DNA from 2 places in the Paenibacillus sp. P4_E11 genome. Region 2 is predicted to be linked to the other one. Evidence: riboswitches for the same ligand, from Rfam matches in the RefSeq annotation. Region 2 holds a riboswitch; the other holds the start of a gene.
The links. Region 2 has a riboswitch for ZMP and ZTP ahead of AC1DWB_RS06670 (bifunctional 5,10-methylenetetrahydrofolate dehydrogenase/5,10-methenyltetrahydrofolate cyclohydrolase). Riboswitches for the same ligand answer to the same signal wherever they lie in the genome.

Region 1 (3,629 bases), on a different contig from region 2:
CTGTCACCCCTAACGCAATTAGTCCAAGTGGACTGTATGACCGATTCGGCACGATTCATAAGCTGACAACAGATTTGTTCTGGCTGGACGACAGCTTGGCAGCGCTTCGTACCTACGATGTACTGCGCTCGATTGAGCTGGTCGCCCAAATGGATGATATCGATGCCGATGCGATCCAGCTCTACGGTGAAGGCAAATTCAGCTTGTATGCACAGCTTGCCAAAGTACTTGATCATAAGGGACTAGTGCGCGGGCTTACTGTCCACCATGGACTGACAAGCATAGCGGATTGGCTTCGCGATCCGTTCTATGATAAGCATGATGTACTTGGCACCGTTATGCCAGGTATGCTCAAGTATTTTGATCTTCCGGACTTATTACTCTGGCAAGAAACTTAATCCACAAACATGACTCGGGTGATCGGTCCCACACAAGGCACCTCCCATCCCTGTCCGTAATAACAAATAAAAGAACTCTGTTCTCTTATTTGCCTGTATAAAGCCAATTAGAGAGAAATAGAAGAACTCAGTTCTCCTATTTCAATAAAAAACACCATTTTCCAAATCCGAATGACAAATAGAAGAACTGAGTTCTCTTATTCTCTCCGGAAATTACCGCGGCAGACGAATAGGAGAACTCAGTTCTCTTATTTGAACCTATTTTTCAACCCGGTAGATTATATAATCTCCTTCAGTTTGCCCCGTCACATAAAAGGGATAGTCCATCGCCGTCTGCACCAAATGTACAGCTTCAACACCGCATAGAGACTCTACCATATACAGCCCAAGATCGATAGAAGTAGCTACACCTCCGCCAGTGATCACGTTCCCATCTCTAACGATTCTCGCATGTACGACTTCGCCGCAGTATGGCGTGAGCAACTCGTAAGCTGGGGCATTCGTCCCATCCCGCTGCTCGCCCGCCGCTCCGCAAGCTCCGGCTTAATCCACAAACAAATGACTGGGCCGGAACTGCAACATAAATTGTTCCACCTCACCGCGAATCCGTAGCAACTCCTGCTCATCCTCAGCAGCACGAGTCGCCCGTACGATCCAATCCCCAACAAGGACCATTTCCTGCTCACGCATCCCGAGTGTCGTGACCGCGGGTGTACCCAGTCTCACCCCGGACGGATACCAAGGTTTGGTGTCGCCGGGAATGGCATTCTTGTTCACGACGATTCCGGCTCTCTCCAGGCGAATGGCCAGCCAGTGGCCGTCCTTGACGTTCAAGCCGCGGGTGCTGTTCACCACATCCATCAAGATAAGATGGTTCTCTGTGCGGCCACCCATAAGCGTGAACCCAGCGTCTCGCAGCACCTCGGATAGCGCCTTGGCATTACGTACGACCTGCCCGGCGTATTCCTTATATTCCACGCTCATAACTTCCTTGAAAGCAATCGCCATCGCGGCGATCGTGTTCATATGCGGCCCGCCTTGCAAGCCGGGGAATAAGGCCTTATCAATCGCTGGGCCCAGCTCTTTGCGGCATAAGATAAGGCCAGCGCGTGGGCCGCGCAAAATTTTGTGTGTGGTCGTGGTGACGATGTCGGCATATGGGAATGGATGCTCATGATAGCCAGTCACACACAATCCGCATATATGAGCGATGTCTGCGACGAGCAACGCCCCGGTTTCGCGAGCGATTTCCCCCAGTTGCTTGAAGTCGATATGAAGTGGATAGGCCGTCGCTCCGCAAATGATCAGCTTAGGCGAATGCTGGTGAGCTAACTTCCGAATTTCCTCGTAATCCAGCTCATACTTGGCATTCAACCCATACTGGACAGCGTTATATACGGCTCCAGTAATATTGACGTTATGACCATGCGTCAAGTGCCCGCCATAGTCCAGAGACAATCCGAGGAACGTGTCACCCGGTTTCAAAAACGCGCTCAATACAGCCAGATTAGCCGGCGAACCGCTTAAAGGCTGAACATTCGCGTGGTATTTTTCCGGATTCGGCGTGAACAGCTGGAGAGCGCGTCGAATCGCCAACCGCTCCAATTCGTTCGTATTGTCCTGCCCTCGGTAATACCGACCGTTCTTTTGCTCCCCACGTTCCCCATCCGCCCAGAGATAAGGGTAACCCTCCGCGTACTTGTTCGTGAAAGAGGTCGCTAGCGCCAATTGCACAGCCCTAGAGCTGTAATTCTCCGAGGGGATTAGACTCAGTGTACGGCGTTGGCGGCGGCTCTCAGCTTGGATAAGACTTCCCACTTCCTCATCCTGCTTGTTCAAAAATTCCGTCATGTTCTCCAATGTGATCACTCCTGCTACAGTAATTGACGAAACACAAAAAAGAGCGCCCCGATCTCTCGATCGTGCACTCGCCCAGGCGTACGGCACATATTCCGTGTGCTCCCCCATGGTTGCCCATGTTCCGCCAGTTACACACAGTTTGGTTCGTTGAGTATATATTATCCAATATTCAGAAAATTGGCAATAGTTAATTTGAATGGAATATCATACATGTGCACCCACCTCCAAAGTCTTAATGTAATATTCAGCTTCCTGTGCTATCGTGAAGAGACATACTACAATAGCGATCCGAATAAAGGGGATAACGATGAGAGGGAAGAAATTGCAGTGGTTGATGGTGTTCTCGGCGATCTCAGGTCTCGTATGGATGGCGGGATTGGCATGGACGTTGAAGGATTATTTCGGTGGCGGGGATCCCGTTGTGCTTCAGGTTAATCCACAGTCGACTTCGCCTACTGCGCCTCAGTCGCTGCCTGCTCAAGCGGGTGTACAAGCAACGCCTGCTGTAGCCAAGCCGGGAACATCTCACATCCTGGCGCTAGGCGATTCGCTAACACGAGGGTTCGGAGATTCCGAAGGAAAAGGGTATGCCGGTAAGTTCGTCGATCTGCTCCTCGCAAATAACAAGCAGGAGCTCGTGCTGGACAACCTGGGTGTGAACGGACAGACGTCCAGCCAACTAATCACTTTGCTTCAGCAAAAGGATGTGCAAGAGAAAGCGAAGGCATCGGATACACTGCTCGTCAGCATAGGCGCCAACGATCTGTTCCGGGGTGGAGAGACGCTGCTCAACTTGGATTTGAAGAAGATCGCCACGATACAGGCCGACTATAACAAGGAGTTGCTTAAGATCGTAACCCAGCTTCGGGAGCTGAACCCGAACGCCACACTCTTCCTGATCGGACTGTATAATCCTTTCATCGATCTGAAGGATTCCGCGACGACAAGCAAGATTGTTCGGGACTGGAACTATGCCGCAGCTGAGACGCTATCGGCTTTTCCGAGAACCGTGCTCGTCCCGACGTTCGACTTGTTCCAGCTTCAAGCTCGGAACTTACTGTACATCGATCAGTTTCATCCGAATGCCGAAGGATATCGGCTCATGGCGGAACGAATAGCGGCCTTAATCAAGCAACAGGGGGCGAGCGGATGAGCGAGATCACATTATCGGTGCAAGGACTGCGGAAGACGATCGGAAAGCGGGAAATCATTAAAGGCCTGGATTTTGAGCTGAAACAGGGTGAGGTGTTCGGCTTTCTCGGTCCGAATGGCGCGGGCAAAACGACGACTATCCGTATGCTCGTGGGCTTGATTAGGCCAACAGCCGGCACTGTGCGGGTGTGCGGATACGACGTAGACAAGCAGTTTCCC
Region 2 (3,629 bases):
GGGAACACCCGTTTATGAATATCGAGTCGTTGCAAATCAAGAACAAGCTTGATGTCTGGAAACTCCTCGAATAAGCTGATCCAGCTCTCCTCCAAATCTCCGAAAAAGTCATACTCCAACACGATCCGCTGTCCATGGCGAACTTGCAGCTCGCTGATCTGATTGAACGCCCTACGACTGAACTCCACAAAATCGCCGGGATGCACCTGATTCATCTCATAGCGGTCGAATTGCGGCAAGGTCGCCAAGTACCGTTCGTCCTTAACTGTCGGGAAGATGGATGGGTAAGGATAATGAGTAAGCACATAGTCCGCCCCGAATCGGGAGGCCAGCTCCGCTTCCTGTTCCAGCCGAGCATAGGCCAATTCCCGCTCTTCACGATCAATCGCTGTAATGCCTGGCAACGAATAGCCTTGCCCTCCAAGAACAGGGGTATGAATCCCATATGCCAGCTTATGCGTCTCTATGAACGTGGCCAATTCCTCCAACTGAGTAGTACTCAAGAATTGCGATATTTCCAGACCTGTAATACGCTCTGTCGCATACGCCGTCCAGCGCTCCAGATCGAATCCGTTCCACATCCCGATTTGTAAACGACGACTCCCCAGAATCAGATTCCCTTGCTTCACCTGGTTGTTATGTTCTCCTTGGTCCATCCTGCTTGCTCCTCTCACCCATCCATTGCCAAGCTGATCTGAATCTCAGATTACCATATTTCTAATCCTATGTCGTACTTGTTCGACTGCGCTTTCTTTGCGACATATAATGTCCCGAATTAACTCAAGGGTTGATAGTTCGAATTGCTGACGTTGCTCAGAATCCGGCATAGCTGCCAGATTGATTTCAACAGTCAGCAATGCGGATTGAGCCGCAGCCTCGAACAATAGTGCACCGATCCCAAGATCGGAGATGACGTTCTTGTTGGCACAAGGGGCTAGCTCACCAGTCAGGGTAAGCGCATCGCGGCACACCTCCATCAATCGCATGGGAATCGCGATCGCTTCCAGAGAAGCTTCGTGCAACGCGTGCTTGCGGATCGCCTGTTCCTCATCTGTCGACTTCGGCAGCTTCATCGCTTGCATATACCGCTCGAATGATACGATGTCTGCCTCCAGCAAATCCTCGCATTGCAAGGAAGTGTGCTGCAGCCTCGCTAATGCGCTCTCTACTTGTTCCGCCAACGCGGCGAACTTCACGCCCTTGGTGAAATTCGCCGCCATTGAGGCCATTGCTGCCCCTAACGATCCGACAAGCGCGGCTACGCTGCCACCACCGGGAGTCGGGGTAGCCGCACCTGCTTCCTGAAGAAAATCCTGCATGCTTCGATCCAATGTACGTTGACGTATCATAGCGATGCCCCCTGTTCCATATTGGCAATCTGCAACTCGTATGCTTTCAGTACGTTATGGAATAACAGAGCTGTTGTGAGCGTACCGATTCCGCCCGGTGTGGGGGTAAATGCAGCAGCAGCTTCTCCAGCAGACGGCTCTACGTCACCTGCAATCGTACCATCCGGACGCTCGTTCATACCTGCGTCGATCAATACCAGATCGCCGTGAATCATTTCCCGGGTGATAAGTCCCGGGGAGCCTACCGCTGCGAAGACGATGTTGGCACGGGCAACGTGCTGTTGCAGGTCACGTGTACGCGAGTGGCATACGGTCACGGTCGCCTGCTCCCGCTGGAGCAGATGGAACAGCGGCATGCCAACGGTCTGTCCACGGCCGATGAGCGTTACGTTGCTCGCCTCCAGCTTGTAGCCGTAATGCTTCACTAGACGAATACAAGCTTGAGGCGTCGCAGGCACAAGACCCGGTGCACCTGTCAGCAGCGCGAGCTTGTTCGCAGGCGTAACCCCGTCCACGTCCTTCAGCGGTGTAATTGACTCGGTCACACGCCGAGTAGACAGATGCTTCGGCAACGGCAGCTCAAGCATAATTCCGTGTACGGATGCATCTTTATTTAATCGGTCGATGCAGTCGAGAAGTTCCCGCTCTTTGCCTTGTGCGCTGAATTCGTGTACCTGGAACCCAATCCCGATTCGATCCGCCACCTTGCGCTTGGCCTGCACGTAGTAAGCTGATGCCGGGTCACCTGCAACTACTATAACGGCGAGATTCAATTGGCATCCGTCCGCTAGAAGCTGTACCGTTTTTTGCTTGATCTGCTCGTAAACTTCGTCGGCTACAGGCTTTCCTTTCAACAACAAGTTCATCCTTAATCCTCTCCTTTGAATACCTCGATATAATCGAAAATAAACAAAAAAACATTCGGAGTTGATGACCTACGGAACTTGCAGCTAGTCGCTGCATCCGTCCAATCAACTCTAAACGTTTTCACCCAGGCGAACGGTATGTATGACAGTCCAGGCTCCCCCGTGGTGCTCCACGCTTCGCCAGTTACCTAGACCGGAATTGAAAATTTACAATGTGTTACATCCTCATCATAGCAAATCACTTAGCGGTTTGTCCAAAGTAATGTGCTGACTCCATACAACTTTCGTAATTGAAACAAGTTCTGCTATAATAAGGGTCATAATTGTGGAGGTATCGGATGGGTAACTGGAAAGCTAACTTAATTGTTTTGTGGTTCGGCCAGTTTCTGGTCATGGGAGGAATGACAATGGTCATTCCTTTTCTGCCCCTGTATATTCAAGAATTGGGGATTACAGATACGAATGATGTCTCCTTATGGGCGGGCATCATATTCGCTGGTAACTTCGTCACCTCGTTCTTCTTCCAGCCGCTGTGGGGCAAGCTCGCGGACCGGTATGGACGCAAGGTCATGCTGTTGCGTTCCGGCTTCGGCATGGCTATCGTGATGGCTCTGATGGGCCTCTCCGGTAATGTGTGGCATTTGCTATTCTTGCGCATTCTGAATGGAACGATCGCCGGTTTCATCCCGGCTGCTGTCGCGCTCATGTCTGCCACTGCTCCGAAGAACCGCATGGGCTTCGCGATGGGAACTCTTCAGTCTGGCAGCGTGGCCGGGACGATTCTGGGGCCATTAATCGGAGGCTTGCTGGCGGAATGGATCGGATTCCGATCCATCTTCTACATCACAGGTGGATTGCTGTTCTTCGCCTCACTGCTTGCCATGATTGTCGTCAAGGAAACGTTCAATGCTGAGGAAGCGGCGAAGAAACCGAGCCTATCGATCATCGCAGGGTTCAAGCAACTAGGGAAAATCCCGCAATTGATGGCGTTGTTCACTGTTACTCTGCTCATTCAATTCGCCCTGCTTAGCTCCATGCCGCTGATCCCGTTATTTGTACAGGAGCTTCATGGCAAGGGCGAATATCTCGCCTTCTTCTCTGGACTGGTGGGGTCCGTAACGGGATTCTCGAATATGATCGCGTCTCCCTTGCTTGGTCGCTTGGGCGATCGAATCGGACAAGCCAAGATCCTATTGTTTTCCCTGCTGGGCGCCGCCCTAATCTTCATTCCACAAGCATGGGTTCAGAATGTATGGCAGCTGTTCGCGATCCGGTTCATGCTTGGGGTATTCATGGGAGGCTTGCTCCCCTCGGTCAACGCGCTCATTCGCAAGTATACCCCCGATGGGATGGAGAGCCGGTCCTATAGCTTCAACAGCAGCTTTCTAAGCCTTGGCAACATGATCGGTCCCGT

Region 1: another riboswitch for ZMP and ZTP. It lies ahead of AC1DWB_RS02575 (serine hydroxymethyltransferase); the one in region 2 lies ahead of AC1DWB_RS06670 (bifunctional 5,10-methylenetetrahydrofolate dehydrogenase/5,10-methenyltetrahydrofolate cyclohydrolase).

What each region holds. Positions count from the first base shown of each region.
Region 1 is NZ_JBFUIX010000003.1:167,225-170,853, reverse strand. It holds gene AC1DWB_RS02585 (alpha/beta hydrolase family protein) at 1-398, shown strand, start outside; gene AC1DWB_RS02580 (hypothetical protein) at 657-824, opposite strand; gene AC1DWB_RS02575 (serine hydroxymethyltransferase) at 942-2,249, opposite strand; ZMP/ZTP riboswitch at 2,322-2,400, opposite strand; gene AC1DWB_RS02570 (GDSL-type esterase/lipase family protein) at 2,566-3,411, shown strand; gene AC1DWB_RS02565 (ABC transporter ATP-binding protein) at 3,408-3,629, shown strand, end outside.
Region 2 is NZ_JBFUIX010000010.1:66,051-69,679, reverse strand. It holds gene AC1DWB_RS06680 (sugar phosphate isomerase/epimerase family protein) at 1-656, opposite strand, end outside; gene AC1DWB_RS06675 (cyclodeaminase/cyclohydrolase family protein) at 702-1,349, opposite strand; gene AC1DWB_RS06670 (bifunctional 5,10-methylenetetrahydrofolate dehydrogenase/5,10-methenyltetrahydrofolate cyclohydrolase) at 1,346-2,215, opposite strand; ZMP/ZTP riboswitch at 2,332-2,413, opposite strand; gene AC1DWB_RS06665 (MFS transporter) at 2,554-3,629, shown strand, end outside.